2 regions of the Cellulomonas sp. plas2 genome follow, and region 1 is predicted to be linked to the other one. Evidence: predicted binding sites of a transcription regulator. Region 1 holds the regulator's gene; the other holds the start of a gene.
The links. The regulator HspR, encoded in region 1, represses chaperone genes until heat shock. The targets are predictions, from matches to a motif close to AAGTTGAGTCNNNNNGACTCAACTT.
Positions count from the first base shown of each region.

Region 2: the regulator HspR is predicted to act here: its motif matches at 2,987-3,011, upstream of clpB (ATP-dependent chaperone ClpB).

Region 1 is NZ_CM170155.1:3,607,256-3,615,153, reverse strand. Features, by position in the region: gene dnaK (molecular chaperone DnaK) at 1-1,570, shown strand, start outside; gene AC2TDM_RS16055 (nucleotide exchange factor GrpE) at 1,567-2,193, shown strand; gene AC2TDM_RS16050 (DnaJ C-terminal domain-containing protein) at 2,300-3,295, shown strand; gene AC2TDM_RS16045 (heat shock protein transcriptional repressor HspR) at 3,348-3,785, shown strand; gene nrdH (glutaredoxin-like protein NrdH) at 4,244-4,489, shown strand; gene nrdI (class Ib ribonucleoside-diphosphate reductase assembly flavoprotein NrdI) at 4,531-4,947, shown strand; gene nrdE (class 1b ribonucleoside-diphosphate reductase subunit alpha) at 4,944-7,073, shown strand; gene nrdF (class 1b ribonucleoside-diphosphate reductase subunit beta) at 7,148-7,898, shown strand, end outside.
Region 2 is NZ_CM170155.1:444,626-452,523, reverse strand. Features, by position in the region: gene AC2TDM_RS01995 (UdgX family uracil-DNA binding protein) at 1-241, opposite strand, end outside; gene clpB (ATP-dependent chaperone ClpB) at 309-2,930, opposite strand; gene AC2TDM_RS01985 (PxKF domain-containing protein) at 3,050-3,259, opposite strand; gene AC2TDM_RS01980 (LacI family DNA-binding transcriptional regulator) at 3,267-4,391, opposite strand; gene AC2TDM_RS01975 (alpha/beta hydrolase) at 4,524-5,591, shown strand; gene AC2TDM_RS01970 (alpha/beta hydrolase fold domain-containing protein) at 5,722-6,744, opposite strand; gene AC2TDM_RS01965 (hypothetical protein) at 6,835-7,077, shown strand; gene AC2TDM_RS01960 (LacI family DNA-binding transcriptional regulator) at 7,180-7,898, opposite strand, start outside.

The DNA of each region.
Region 1 (7,898 bases):
CAAGCGCGACGCCGAGGCGTACCTGGGCGAGCCGGTGACCGAGGCCGTCATCACGGTCCCCGCGTACTTCAACGACGCCCAGCGCCAGGCGACGAAGGACGCCGGCACCATCGCCGGCCTCAACGTCCTGCGCATCATCAACGAGCCCACCGCGGCCGCCCTCGCCTACGGGCTCGAGCGCGGCAAGGAGGACGAGCTCATCCTCGTCTTCGACCTCGGTGGCGGCACGTTCGACGTCTCCCTGCTCGAGGTGGGCAAGGACGACGACGGGTTCTCGACGATCGAGGTCCGCGCGACCTCCGGCGACAACCACCTCGGGGGCGACGACTGGGACAACCGGATCGTCGAGCACCTGGTGACCGAGGTGAAGAACACCACGGGTGTCGACCTGAGCAAGGACAAGATCGCCCTGCAGCGCCTGCGCGAGGCGGCGGAGCAGGCCAAGAAGGAGCTCTCGTCCGCGACGAGCACCAACATCTCCATGCAGTACCTGAGCATGGGCGAGAACGGCCCGGTCCACCTGGACTCCAAGCTCACGCGCGCGCAGTTCCAGCAGATGACGCAGGACCTGCTCGACCGGACGAAGGCGCCGTTCCAGTCCGTCATCCGTGACGCCGGCATCTCTGTCGGCGACATCGACCACATCGTGCTCGTCGGCGGCTCCACCCGGATGCCCGCGGTGACCGAGGTCGTCAAGGAGCTCACGGGCGGCAAGGAGCCCAACAAGGGCGTCAACCCGGACGAGGTCGTGGCCGTCGGTGCCGCGCTGCAGGCCGGCGTCATGAAGGGCGACCGTAAGGACGTCCTGCTCATCGACGTGACCCCGCTGTCCCTCGGCATCGAGACCAAGGGCGGCGTGATGACCAAGCTCATCGAGCGCAACACGGCCATCCCGACGAAGCGCAGCGAGATCTTCTCCACGGCCGAGGACAACCAGCCGTCCGTCCTCATCCAGGTGTTCCAGGGCGAGCGCGAGTTCGCGCGGGACAACAAGCCGCTGGGCACGTTCGAGCTGACCGGCATCGCGCCGGCGCCGCGTGGCGTGCCGCAGATCGAGGTCACCTTCGACATCGACGCGAACGGCATCGTGCACGTGTCCGCCAAGGACCGCGGCACGGGCAAGGAGCAGTCGATGACGATCACCGGCGGCTCGTCGCTGCCGAAGGACGACATCGAGCGCATGGTCCGCGAGGCCGAGGAGCACGCCGCCGAGGACAAGAAGCGCCGCGAGGAGGCCGAGACGCGCAACTCGGCTGAGCAGCTCGTCTACTCCACGGAGAAGCTGCTCACGGACAACGCGGAGAAGCTCCCGGAGGACGTCACGACCGAGGTGCGCGCCGCGGTCGCCGAGCTCCGCACCGCCCTCGAGGGCACGGACGCCGAGGCCGTCAAGGCCAAGCACTCCGCGCTCCTCACGGTGAGCCAGCGCATCGGCGAGGCGCTCTACGCCTCGGGCCAGTCCGAGGCGCCGACGACGGGCGAGCAGCCGACGGCCTCCGCCGGCGGCCAGGCGGCCGACGACGACGTCGTCGACGCCGAGATCGTCGACGACGAGAGCGAGAAGAAGTGACGTCCGAGGACGCCGGCCGCCCCCAGGGCGGCCGGCCCGAGGGCCGCGGCGAGGACGAGACGCCGCGCTTCACCGACAAGCGACGCATCGACCCCGAGACGTACGAGGTCCGCACGCCCGAGGAGCAGGTCCTCGCCGACGCCGAGGCCATCGCCTCCGGCGCCGAGGAGGAGCTGGGGCGCGAGAGCGAGCAGGTCCAGCGCCTGACCGAGGAGCTGGCCCGGGCCAAGGCCGACCTGTACAACCTCGAGCAGCAGTACTCCTCGTTCGTGAAGCGCTCGCGGACCGAGGCGTCGGCGGCCCACGGCCGTGGCGTCGCGGCGGTCGCCGAGGCCCTGGTCCCCGTGCTCGACGACGTCGAGCTGGCCCGCCAGCACGGCGACCTGTCGGGGCCGTTCGCCTCCATCGCGGAGAAGCTCGAGTCCACGCTCGGACGGTTCGGCGTCGAGCGCTACGGCGCCGTCGGGGAGGTCTTCGACCCCGCCGTGCACGAGGCGCTCATGCACCAGCACTCGACGGAGGTCACCGAGCCCACCGTCCAGATGGTGCTCCAGCCCGGCTACCGCACGGCCGAGCGCATCCTGCGCGCGGCCAGGGTGGCCGTGGCCGACCCCGAGGCCTGACGCCCCGGGTGCCCGACCACCGATCCACCGCCGCCCGCACCCCGGGCGGCAGCCCCCGCGGCGTCCCGGCGCCGCGGGGGCGCCACGCGCACCGGGAGGAGGCGTCGTGACCGGCCAGGACTGGCTCGAGAAGGACTTCTACGCCGCGCTCGGCGTCCCCAAGGACGCCGACGCGGCCGCCATCAAGAAGGCGTACCGCAAGATGGCCCGCCAGCTGCACCCCGACCAGAACCCCGGGGACGCGCAGGCGGAGGCGCGGTTCAAGGACATCGGCGAGGCCTACGCGGTCCTGTCCGACCCCGAGCAGCGCCGGCAGTACGACGGCCTGCGCGCCATGGCGGGCGGCCCGCGGTTCACCGCCGGCGGGCGTCCGGGTGCCGGCGGGAGCGCCGGCTTCGAGGACGTCTTCGGCGGCATGTTCGGCGCGGGCGGTCCCGGCCCCGGCGGCGGGCGGGTGCGCTACTCGACGAACGCGGGCGGCGCCGGCGGGTTCGAGGACCTGCTGGGCGGGCTGTTCGGCGGGGGCGGTGCGGGCTTCGGCGCGCGCGGGCCCCAGCAGGGCCAGGACCTGGCGGCCACGACGACGCTGCCCTTCCGTGCGGCGGCCGAAGGTGCGCCGGTCACGCTGACCGTCGAGGGGCGGACGATCACGGCCCGCGTGCCGGCCGGTGTCCGCGACGGCCAGAAGATCCGCCTGCGCGGCAAGGGCCGCCCGGGCGAGAACGGCGGCCCGCCCGGCGACCTCGTCATCACGGTGAAGGTCGGCGCGCACCCGGTCTTCGCCCTCGACGGGACGAACGTGCGCGTGACCGTGCCGGTGTCCTTCGACGAGGCCGCCCTCGGCGCCCAGGTCGAGGTGCCGACGCTGGACGGCGGGACCGTCCGGGTGAAGGTCCCCGAGGGCACGCCCTCGGGCCGGACGCTGCGGGTCAAGGGCAGGGGCATCACGACCGCGCAGGGCACGGGCGACCTGCTCGTGCAGGTGCAGGTCGTCGTGCCGCAGCGGCTGTCGGGCGCGGCGCGCGACGCCGTGGAGGCGTTCGCGGAGGCGACGGCGGGGGAGGACCCGCGAGCCGACCTGCGGGCGCAGGCGCGCACCTGAGCCGACGCGCCGCACGACGTGAGCGGTGAGGGCGACGGAGGGAGGACGGCACGTGGACGAGAACGCGCGGGTCTTCGTCATCTCGGTCGCGGCCGAGCTGGCCGGCATGCACCCGCAGACGCTGCGTCAGTACGACCGGCTCGGCCTCGTGCAGCCCGGCCGCACGCGCGGGCGCGGCCGGCGGTACTCGCTGCGGGACATCGCCACGCTGCGCGAGGTGCAGCGGCTCTCCCAGGAGGAGGGCATCAACCTCGCGGGCATCAAGCGCATCCTGGCGCTGCAGGGTGAGGTCGAGCGGCTGCAGGCGCAGGTCGACTTCCTGCGGGGCCTGACCGAGCCCGGGCGGCGCGTGTTCACCGCGCACCCGACGGGTGACGTCGTCGCGGTGCGGCGGGGGTCACGGCGGACGAGGTCCGCGACGGACCTGTCGGTCGGCCGGTCCGAGGAGGGCGCCCTCGTGCTGTGGCGCCCGGGTGCGCGCGACCGCTGAGACCCTCTCGCGCCGACGTCGTCGCCGGTCGTCAACAGGGCTGTCCACAGAGGTGTGGACAGCCCTGTTCGTCGTACGGGGCCGACGGCCCTCCGGCTGTGGACGTCGGGTGCGGGTCCGGGGACGGCTCGCGCGGCCGATGTTGACGCCGCGCACGGCGCTGTCGACGGCGTCCCCGGCGTCTGTGGACGGGCGGTGGGCCGCCTCGTGGGAGCCCAGGTGAGGGGCCGTGTCGGTGCACAGGTCTACGCTGCCGGCGGCGGGCCTCGTGACCGCGAAGCACATCCGTGTAACACCAGACCTAGTGGCTGCTTGCGGATAGCACCACTAGGTGTAGTGTCGACTCGACGAGTTCGGCGGACGCCCGCCGGTCCCGTCCAGCCCCGGTCGGACCCCGTCCGGCCCCCTCGGGACACCACCACGCACGCGGCAGCGGCACACCAGTCATGGGAGCGACGATGACGATCACGGTCTACAGCAAGCCGTCCTGCGTGCAGTGCACGGCGACGTACCGCGCGCTGGACAAGCTGGACGCGGAGTACACCGTGGTGGACATCAGCGAGGACGCCGACGCGCGTGACTACGTCATGTCGCTCGGGCACCTCCAGGCGCCCGTCGTCGTCGTCGACGGCGACCACTGGTCGGGCTACCGCCCCGACCGCATCAAGGCGCTGGCCGAGCGCCTGGCCACCGCCGTCGCCTGACGGCGGCTCCGACCGGACCGGACCGCGGGGAGGGGTGCGTCGTGGCCGCCCTCGTGTACTTCTCCTCCGCGTCCGAGAACACGCACCGCTTCGTCGAGAAGCTGGGCCTGCCGGCGCACCGGATCCCGCTGCGCCGGACCGACCCGCCCCTGCAGGTGGAGGAGCCCTACGTCCTCGTCGTGCCCACGTACGGCGGGGGCAACGAGGGCGGGGCGGTGCCGCGCCAGGTCGTGGCGTTCCTCAACGACCCGCACAACCGGTCGCTCATCCGCGGGGTGATCGCGGCTGGCAACACCAACTTCGGAGCGGCGTACGGGATCGCCGGGGACATCGTGGCCGCCAAGTGCGGCGTGCCCTACCTGTACGCGTTCGAGCTCATGGGAACCAGCGAGGACGTCACCCGCGTCCGTGACGGATTGGGACGATTGTGGCAACGGTCATCACTGACCCCGGCGTGATCGAGACGCCGACGGCGGGCCTGGACTACCACGCCCTCAACGCGATGCTGAACCTGTACGGGCCGTCCGGCGAGATCCAGTTCGACAAGGACCGCGAGGCGGCACGCCAGTACTTCCTGCAGCACGTCAACCAGAACACGGTCTTCTTCCACGACCTCGACGAGAAGCTCGACTACCTCGTCGAGAACAAGTACTACGACCCGGCGGTGCTGGAGCAGTACGACCGGGCGTTCCTGCGCGAGCTGTTCCAGTACGCGTACTCCAAGAAGTTCCGGTTCCAGACGTTCCTCGGCGCGTTCAAGTACTACACCTCGTACACGCTCAAGACGTTCGACGGCAAGCGGTACCTCGAGCGGTTCGAGGACCGCGTGACGATGGTGGCGCTCGCGCTGGCCGAGGGCGACCAGGAGTTCGCGCGCCGCCTCGTCGACGAGATCGTCTCGGGTCGCTTCCAGCCCGCCACGCCGACGTTCCTCAACCTCGGCAAGGCGCAGCGCGGCGAGCCCGTGTCCTGCTTCCTGCTGCGCATCGAGGACAACATGGAGTCCATCGCGCGCGGCATCAACTCCGCCCTGCAGCTGTCCAAGCGCGGCGGAGGCGTCGCCCTGCTGCTGTCGAACATCCGCGAGCACGGCGCGCCCATCAAGCACATCGAGAACCAGTCCAGCGGCGTCATCCCCGTGATGAAGCTGCTCGAGGACTCCTTCTCCTACGCCAACCAGCTCGGCGCCCGCCAAGGTGCCGGTGCGGTGTACCTGCACGCGCACCACCCGGACATCTACCGCTTCCTCGACACGAAGCGCGAGAACGCGGACGAGAAGATCCGCATCAAGACGCTCTCGCTCGGCGTCGTCATCCCGGACATCACGTTCGAGCTGGCCCGCAAGAACGAGCCGATGTACCTGTTCTCCCCGTACGACGTGAAGCGCGTGTACGGCAAGCCGTTCGCGGACGTGAACGTGTCGGAGACCTACCACGAGATGGTCGACGACCCGCGGATCCGCAAGACCAAGATCAACGCGCGCGAGTTCTTCCAGACGCTCGCGGAGTTGCAGTTCGAGTCCGGGTACCCGTACGTGATGTTCGAGGACACGGTCAACCGTGCCAACCCCATCAAGGGCAAGATCACGCACTCGAACCTCTGCTCGGAGATCCTCCAGGTCTCCACGCCGTCGACCTTCAACGAGGACCTGTCCTACGACACGGTGGGCCGGGACATCTCCTGCAACCTCGGCTCGATGAACATCGCGCTGTCCATGGACTCCCCGGACCTCGGCCGCACGGTCGAGACGGCCATCCGCGCCCTGACGGCGGTGTCGGACCAGACAAGCATCGAGTCGGTGCCCTCGGTGAAGAAGGCCAACGCCGGCGGCCACGCCATCGGCCTCGGCCAGATGAACCTGCACGGCTACCTGGCGCGCGAGCGGATCTTCTACGGGTCCGACGAGGGCCTGGACTTCACCAACATCTACTTCATGACGGTCGCGTACCACGCGATCCGCGCCTCGAACCTGCTGGCGCAGGAGCGCGGGCGGGCGTTCGACGGCTTCGAGGACTCGACGTACGCGTCGGGGGAGTACTTCCGCAAGTACGTCGAGAAGGCGTGGGAGCCCCGCACCGAGCGCGTCCGTCGGCTGTTCGACGAGGCGGGCGTGGTCGTCCCGACGCAGCAGGACTGGGCCGCGCTGGCCGAGTCCGTGCGCCTGCACGGCATCTACAACCAGAACCTGCAGGCCGTCCCGCCGACGGGCTCCATCTCGTACATCAACCACTCGACGAGCTCGATCCACCCGATCGCGAGCAAGATCGAGATCCGCAAGGAGGGCAAGATCGGCCGGGTCTACTACCCGGCGCCCTTCATGACGAACGACAACCTGGAGTACTACCAGGACGCGTACGAGATCGGCTACGAGAAGATCATCGACACGTACGCCGAGGCGACGCAGCACGTCGACCAGGGCCTGTCGCTGACGCTGTTCTTCAAGGACACCGCCACCACGCGCGACCTCAACAAGGCGCAGATCTACGCCTGGCGCAAGGGCATCAAGACGATCTACTACATCCGCCTGCGCCAGATGGCCCTCGAGGGCACCGAGGTGGACGGCTGCGTCAGCTGCATGCTGTGAGGAGCCTGTGAACTAGTCGTGCACCGCCCTGCTGCACCACCTGCTGCACCATTCGTGAGAGGTACGGAGACGACATGAGCCCGTCGCCCAAGCTGAAGCTGATCGACCGGGTCTCGGCGATCAACTGGAACCGCGTCGAGGACGAGAAGGACTCCGAGGTCTGGGACCGCCTGACCGGCAACTTCTGGCTGCCCGAGAAGGTCCCGGTCTCGAACGACATCCAGTCGTGGGCCACGTTGACCGACGTCGAGAAGACGATGACGACGCGGGTCTTCACGGGCCTGACGCTGCTGGACACCATCCAGGGCACGGTCGGCGCGGTCAGCCTCATCCCCGACGCGCTCACGCCGCACGAGGAGGCCGTCTACACGAACATCGCGTTCATGGAGTCGGTGCACGCCAAGTCGTACTCCTCGATCTTCTCCACGCTCATCAGCACGCGGGAGATCGACGACGCGTTCCGCTGGTCGGAGGAGAACCCGAACCTGCAGCGCAAGGCCGCGATCGTCCTCGACTACTACCGGGGCGACGAGCCGCTCAAGCGCAAGGTCGCCTCGACCATGCTCGAGTCGTTCCTCTTCTACTCGGGCTTCTACGCGCCCATGTACTGGGCCAGCCGGGCCAAGCTCACGAACACGGCCGACCTCATCCGCCTCATCATCCGCGACGAGGCCGTGCACGGGTACTACATCGGCTACAAGTACCAGAAGGGCCTCGAGCAGCTGACGACGGCCGAGCGGCAGGAGCTGAAGGACTACACCTTCGACCTGCTCTTCGAGCTGTACGACAACGAGGTGGAGTACACCCAGGACCTCTACGACGACC
Region 2 (7,898 bases), 670 kb from region 1:
GCACCCGCCCGGCCGGGCCGACGAAGGGCTCGCCCTCGCGGTCCTCCCGGTCGCCCGGCTGCTCGCCGACGAGGACGAGGCGTGCGTCGGACGGCCCGGCCGAGAAGACGACCTGGGTCGCCGGCTCCCACAGCTCGCAGCCGCGGCAGGCGGGTGCGGCCGCCCGCAGGTCGTCGACGTCGGCCGCGGGCGGCACCCACTCCTGCGCACCCGGCCGCTGGACCCGTCCCGTCGTCGCCATGCCCCCAGGCTCCGGCCGGCCCGGACGGCCCGCACGCGGGGCCGCCCGGACCGGGCTGCGGTACGCCTCAGCCGGTGGTCGCCGGGGTGACGGCCTCGACCGTCAGGCCGCCGGACAAATCCGCGCGGTCGACGCGGACCGTGTCGCCGTCGTGCACCTCGCCCGCCAGCAGCCGGCGCGCGAGCTGGTCCCCCACCTGCTTCTGCACGAGCCGGCGCAGCGGCCGCGCACCGTAAGCCGGGTCGTAGCCCTCGAGGGCCAGCCACTCGCGCGCCGCCGGCGTCACGTCGAGCGTGAGCCGCCGGTCCGCGAGGCGGCGGGCCAGGGACGCGACCTGCAGGTCGACGATCGACCCGATCTCGTCCAGCGACAGCGGGTCGAAGAGGACGACCTCGTCGAGCCGGTTGAGGAACTCGGGCTTGAACGCCGCACGCACGGCCGTCATGACGGCCTCGCGCTTGGCCTCCTCGCTCGTCGTCGGGTCGACGAGGAACGCCGACCCGAGGTTGGACGTGAGGATGAGGATGGCGTTGCGGAAGTCGACCGTCCGCCCCTGCCCGTCCGTGAGCCGCCCGTCGTCGAGCACCTGCAGGAGGATGTCGAAGACCTCGGGGTGGGCCTTCTCGACCTCGTCGAGCAGCACGACGGAGTACGGACGCCGCCGGACCGCCTCCGTGAGCTGGCCGCCCTCCTCGTAGCCGACGTACCCGGGAGGCGCCCCGACGAGGCGGGCCGTCGAGTGCTTCTCCGCGTACTCCGACATGTCGATGCGGACCATGGCGCGCTCGTCGTCGAAGAGGAAGTCCGCCAGGGACTTGGCCAGCTCCGTCTTGCCGACACCCGTGGGGCCGAGGAAGAGGAACGAGCCCGTGGGACGGTCGGGGTCGGAGATGCCGGCCCGGGCACGGCGGACCGCGTCGGACACCGCCGCGACGGCCGCCCGCTGCCCGATGAGCCGGCGGCCCAGCTCCTCCTCCATGCGCAGCAGCTTGGCCGTCTCCCCCTCGAGCAGGCGCCCGGCGGGGATGCCGGTCCACATCGCGACGACCTCCGCGACCTCGTCCGGGCCGACCTTCTCGGCGATCATCGGCGCCTCGCCCGCGGGGGCGGCGGCGCCGGTCTCGGCCTCCCGGCGCTCGGCCTCGTCGATCTGGCGCTCCACGTCGGGGATCTCGCCGTACATGATCCGGCCCGCCGCGGCGAGGTCGCCCTCGCGCTGGGCACGCTCGGCGTCGGCGCGCAGGGCGTCGAGCCGCACGCGCAGGTCGCCGACGAGGTTGTGGCCCGCCTTCTCGCGCTCCCACCGGGCCGTCAGCCCGGCCAGCTCCTCGCGGCGGTCCGCCAGGTCGGCGCGCAGCCGCTCGAGGCGGTCGGCGGAGGCGGGGTCGTCGGCCTCGGAGAGCACGACCTCCTCCATCTCCAGCCGGGTCACGGCGCGCTGCAGCTCGTCGATCTCGACCGGCGACGAGTCCAGCTCCATGCGCAGGCGGGACGCGGCCTCGTCGACGAGGTCGATGGCCTTGTCAGGCAGCTGCCGGCCGGTGATGTACCGGTCCGACAGGGCCGCGGCGGCCACGAGCGCGGAGTCGGCGATCGTCACCTTGTGGTGCGCCTCGTACCGCTCCTTGAGGCCGCGCAGGATCGCGACGGTGTCCTCGACGGACGGCTCGCCGACGAAGACCTGCTGGAACCGCCGCTCGAGGGCCGGGTCCTTCTCGATGCGCTCGCGGTACTCGTCGAGCGTCGTGGCGCCGACGAGGCGCAGCTCGCCGCGGGCCAGCATGGGCTTGAGCATGTTGCCCGCGTCCATCGAGCCCTCGGAGCCCGCGCCCGCGCCGACGACCGTGTGCAGCTCGTCGATGAACGTGACGACCTCGCCCTCGGAGGACGTGATCTCCGACAGGACGGCCTTGAGGCGCTCCTCGAACTCGCCGCGGTACTTCGCGCCGGCGACCATCGCGGCCAGGTCGAGGGAGACGAGGCGCTTGCCGCGCAGGGACTCCGGGACGTCGCCCGCGACCATGCGCTGGGCCAGGCCCTCGACGACGGCGGTCTTGCCGACGCCGGGCTCGCCGATGAGGACCGGGTTGTTCTTCGTCCGGCGCGAGAGCACCTGCACGACGCGGCGGATCTCCGCGTCGCGGCCGATGACCGGGTCGAGCCGGCCGTCGCGGGCGCGCTGGGTGAGGTCGACGCCGTACTGCTCGAGCGCCTTGAACGTGCCCTCGGGGTTCGGGCTCGTGACGCGGCCGGTGCCGCGCACCGACGGCAGCGCGGCCGCGAGCGCCTCCCGCGTGGCGCCCTGGGCGCGCAGCGCGTCGGCGACGCCGCTCTGGCCGGCGGCCAGGCCGAGGAGCAGGTGCTCCGTGGACACGTAGTCGTCGCCGAGCGTCCGCGCCTCGGCCGACGCCGCCTCGATCGCCGCGGACAGCGTGCGGCTCGGGGTCGGCCGGGCCACCGCGTCGCCGGAGGCGTGCGGCAGGTTGACGAGGGTCGCGCGCACGGCGCGGCCGAGGGCCTGCCGGTCGGCGCCGACGGCATCGAGCAGCGCGAGCGCGACCCCGCCCTCCTGCGCGAGCAGGGCGTTGGCGAGGTGCGCGGGCTCGAGCTGCGGGTTGCCCGCGGCCGACGCCTGGGAGATGGCGTCGCCGAGGGCCTCCTGGGACTTGGTAGTGTATTTGACGTCCACGGGACGGACCTCCGGTCGGTGTGCTGGTCGGGATGCTGTCGATCGCAACCCGAGCAGAGTTGAGTGTATTCCGCTCAACCCCGTGCGCACCCGGTCCGGAGGCCCGTCCGTGGCTCCTGTCAGGTCAGCCGGAACAGGGCCGAGAGGCTCGACCCGTCACGCGTGCCGACGGTGACCTCCAGGCACTGGCCCGCCTGGGCCGGCGTCTTCCAGTTGTAGACGAACCGCCCGGCGGTGGCGTCGTACCGCAGGGACGTCCCGCCCGCGGCCGTCGTCTCCACGGCGTCCTCGGCGGAGCCGCTCGTGCAGCCGACGCGCGTCGCCGTCACATCCCGGTCACGTCCGGCGCGGCGGACCCACGCTCGACCGCACCGTCGACGACGACCCCACGAGCAGCGACGACGGCGGCGAGCCGGCCATCGCGGACACCATCTGCTCCAGGCACACGCGACCGAGCGCGACGAAGTCCGGCGTCACCGTGGTCAGCGGCGGGAAGAAGTGCGCCGCGCCCTCGACGTCGTCGAAGCCGACGACGGAGACGTCCTGCGGCACCTTGACGCCCGCCTCGGCGAAGGCGTGCAGCACCCCGAGGGCGAGCTGGTCGTTGGCGGCGAAGACGGCCGTCGGCAGCCGGTCGGCCGGGTCGTCGGAGGCGCGGGAGCGGGCCAACAGGTCCTTCGCCAGCCGGAACCCGGTCGACGCGGTCCAGTCTCCCACCAGCGGCTCCCGCGGCTGCAGTCCCGCCTGCAGCATCGCGTCGCGCCAGCCGCGCGTGCGGGACCGGGCGTCGAGCCACACCGACGGCCCGGCGACGTGCACGACGTCCCGGTGCCCGAGCTCGAGCAGGTGGCGCGTCGCCAGGCGGGCGCCGGCGTACTGGTTCACGGCCACCGTGTGCACGTCGCCGTCCAGCTCCGAGGGCCCCACCATGACCACCGGGACCCGGCTGCGGTAGCCCTGGACCGCGCGCACGGCCTCGTCGTGCGAGGCGATGACGACCACGCCGTCGACGCCCTGGTCCAGGTAGTGCTCGAGGGAGCCGCGCACGGTCGCGACGTCCCACCGCGTGGCCGTGGCGACCGACACGTACAGCCCCTGGTTGCGGGCCGCGTTCTCCAGCGCGATGAGGGTCATCGTCGGGCCGTAGAGGGGTGAGTCCTCCGTGATGACGCCGATGGCGCCCGTCCGGCGGGTCACCAGGGCGCGCGCGGCGGTGTTGCGGCGGTAGCCGAGCTCCTCGATGGCCTCCTGGACGCGACGGCGCGTCTCGGGCCGGACGTTCGGGTGCTCGTTGAGCACGCGCGACACCGTCTGGTGGGAGACGCCGGCAGCCTGCGCGACGTCGCTCATCGCCGGCGGCCGGTCCGTGCTGCGGTCCGTGCTGCGATTGGTGCTGCGGTCCGGCGCCCGGCCCTGACGTGGTGCGGCGGTGCTCGACGGGGCCGCGACGTCGTCGGCCACGCCCCCCGTCGGGTGTCGTGTCACACTCGGTTCTCTCCTCGGAAGCCCCTGCCCCGGCGCCCCCGAGGGAACCACGGCGTTGTGAACGCTAACAGGTACCGCGCTCCGGAGGAAGGGTGGCAGCATCCGGGCATGAGCGGGACGCAGAGGACGGCAGGGTTGCCGACGGGCGGGGCCACGGAGGTCGCCGACGAGCATCCGGTCGAGGACGTGCTGGGGCAGCAGTGGGTGGCGCGCACCCTGGCCCTGCGGCCCGACGCCCTCGCCCGGCGCGGCGCGCCGGCGCCCGTGGCCACCCTCGTCTCCCCCGCCGGGTCCGACGAGCACCCCCGCGCGGTGGCCGTGCTGTACGTGCACGGGTTCACCGACTACTTCTTCCACGCCCACGTCGGCGCGTTCCTCGGCGAGCACGGCTACGACCTGCACGCCCTCGACCTGCGCGACCACGGTCGCTCCATCCGCCCGGGCCGCCCGCCGACCACGACGTCGGGCCTGGGCGCGCACGCGGAGGAGATCGACCTCGCGGTGCGCCGCCTGCGCCGCCGCTACGCCTCGGTGGTGCTGCTCGGGCACTCGACCGGGGGGCTGGTGACCGCGCTGTGGGCGGACGCCCGGCGCGGGCTCGGGCTCGTCGACGGCCTCGTGCTCAACAGCCCCTGGCTCGACCTGCGGGGCGGGTGGCTGACGAAGCACGCCGTGGGGCCGCTCGCCTCCGCGATCGGGCGGGTGGCGCCGGACGCCGTCGTGTCCCACCTCGGGCCCCACTACGCGCGGGCGCTGCACGCGGAGGGCGGCGGGGAGTGGACCTTCGAGCAGGCCTGGAAGCCGTTCGCCGGGTTCCCCGTGCACGCCGGGTTCGTCCGGGCCGTGCGCGACGGGCAGCGGCGGGTGGCCCGGGGGCTGGACGTCGACGTACCCGTGCTGGTCCTCACCTCCGACGCGGCGGGCCGTGGCGACCGGTGGCACGAGGGGCTGCTGAGCGCCGACTGCGTGCTCGACCCCGCCGACATGCGCGCGCGGGCTCCCCGGCTCGGGCGGGACGTCCGCCTCGTCGAGGTGCCCGGTGGCGCGCACGACCTCGCGCTGTCAGCGGTCCCGGCCCGCGACGTCTACCTCGCCGAGGTCCTCGCGTTCCTGAGGACGCACGCGCCGGCGCACCCCTCGTCGGGCACGGGCCCCTCGACGCCGGCCCACCGCTGACGGGAGGATCGCGTCGTCCCGCACGGGCACCGTCCCGCGGGACCGCAGCCGATCCCACGCCGTCTTCGTGCCCCTGTCCGTGGCGCGCTACCGCCGCACGCCGCGGTAGGGCGGAGGTCCGAGGGGTCGGTCAGGACGTCCAGCGCAGGAGGTGCTCGGCCATCGTCCGGTTCGAGCGGACGGCCGTCGGCAGTCCCGCGACGTTGAGGTGGCCGTGCGGGGCGCCGTGCTCGACGACGACGGCGACCTCGCCGCCCGCGTCCGCGATCTCGTCGGCGACGAGCTCCCCCGAGGGGCGCAGGTCGTCCAGCTCGCTGAGCAGCACCAACGTCGGCGGGAGCCGGTCGAGCCGCCCGAGCGCGGGCGTCGCGTAGGGCTCGTCGGGCGCGTGCGGCCCCAGGTAGGCGGCGTTCATCGCCCGGCAGCCCTCGCGCGTGAAGCGCAGCGGGTCGGGCAGGCGCGCCAGCCGCTCCGCGAGGTCCGGGGTGGCGGCCGGCAGCTCGTGGTGCAGCCACGGGTAGGCGAGCAGCAGGGCCGCCGGGACCGACCCGCGCTCGTCGCGCAGCCGCTGGGCGACGCCGAGGGCGAGGTTGCCCCCGGCGCTGGCACCGCCGAGCGCCCACGGCAGCGACGCGCCCGGCCCGTCCTCCCCGACCGCCCACGCCCAGGCGGCCCGCACGTCGTCGTGCGGCACGGGGAAGTGCACGTCCGCGGTGACGAGCCGGTAGTCCACGGACACCACGACGGCGCCGGCCGCCGCGCCCACCTCGCGGGCCACGACGTCGCCCTCCGGCCAGTCGAGCGTGCCGGCCCCGAACCCACCGCCGTGCAGCCAGACGAGCCCGCGGGTGGCGGGCCCGCCGCCCGCCTGGCGGTAGACGCGCACGGGCACGTCGCCGTGCGGCCCCGGCACGCGCAGGTCCTGCACGTCCGCGGCCGGCGGTCGGTAGCCCTCGACGGGCGCGTGGTAGGCCTCGAGGCGCGCCAGCTCGTCGACCGTGTGGCTCACGGGACCGCGCCCGCCGATCCCCGTGAGCAGCGGCAGCCGCTCCGCGAGGACGGGGTCGACGACCAGGCCGGCGCCGGGACCCTCGCGCACCGCGACGAGGTCGCCCACCGTCGGCCGCTCGCCCTGCCCGTCCGCTGCCGTCACGCGCACCTCCTCGTCGCCCGTCGGCACGCGCCGACCGGTCGCAGCATGCCAGCGGATGCGCCGGGCCGCGCACCTCGTGATGCTGGGCGCATGCCGATGAAGCGCTACGAGGGTGGTCCGCTGCACGACGAGCAGGCCGACGTGCCGGACGGCCACGTCGGCGAGCCGGCGCCGACGCCGGTCCCGGTCACCGGCGGGCGGTACCTCTACGGCCCGGGCCACGAGCTGTCGGACCGCGGCGACGTCGAGCAGATCCTGCTGTGGGAGGCCGCGGGGACGACGCTCGACCTCGGGCTCCACAGCTCGACCGGGGAGGGCCCGGGCGCCAACTGACGGCGGCTCGCCCCCCCGCGGGACCCGGCGAGGAGGCCGTCGTCAGCCTCGTGCAGGGTGACGACCCCGCGACGGCGACGACCGGCTGGCAGGAGCCGGCGCCTAGCGGGACGACGGCGGTCCCGTGCTCGCGCGCACGACGAGCTGCGTGGGGATCATGACGGGCTCGAGGTCCGGTGGCTCCGACGTCCGCATCTGCCGCAGCAGGAGCGCGACGAGCTCGCGGCCGCTGCGGTGGAAGTCCTGCGCGACCGTGGTCAGCGGCGGCGAGGAGTACTCGGCCAGGGCGATCCCGTCGAAACCGACGACGGACACGTCCTGCGGCACGCGCCGGCCGCGCTCGTGCAGCGCGCGCAGCACGCCGAACGCGGTCTCGTCGTTGGCGCAGAACACCGCCGTGACCTCCGGGTCGTCAGCCATCTCGAGGCCGGCCGCGTAGCCCGAGCGGGGCGTCCAGTCGCCGGGGTACGGGCGCGGCGCACGCACGCCCTCCTCCTCGAGCCGGCGCCGCCAGGCCGCGGCGCGGACCATCGCCGGCTCGGAGCTGGCCGGGCCGGAGACGTGGTGGACGGTCCGGTGGCCGAGCGCCAGCAGGTGCCCGACCGCGTCCCGGGTGCCCTGCACCTGGTCGGCGGCCACGGCCGGGTAGTGCCCGACGAGCCGGGAGTAGGAGGCGACGACCGGCAGCCCGGGCGGCAGCGCGAGCGTCTCCGGCGTGTCGTGCTCGGCGCGGATGATGACGAGGCCGTCGATCGCGCGGTGCGAGAGCTGCTGCGCGGCGTGGGTCCACTCCGCCGCACCGGTGGTGCGCACGTGCAGCA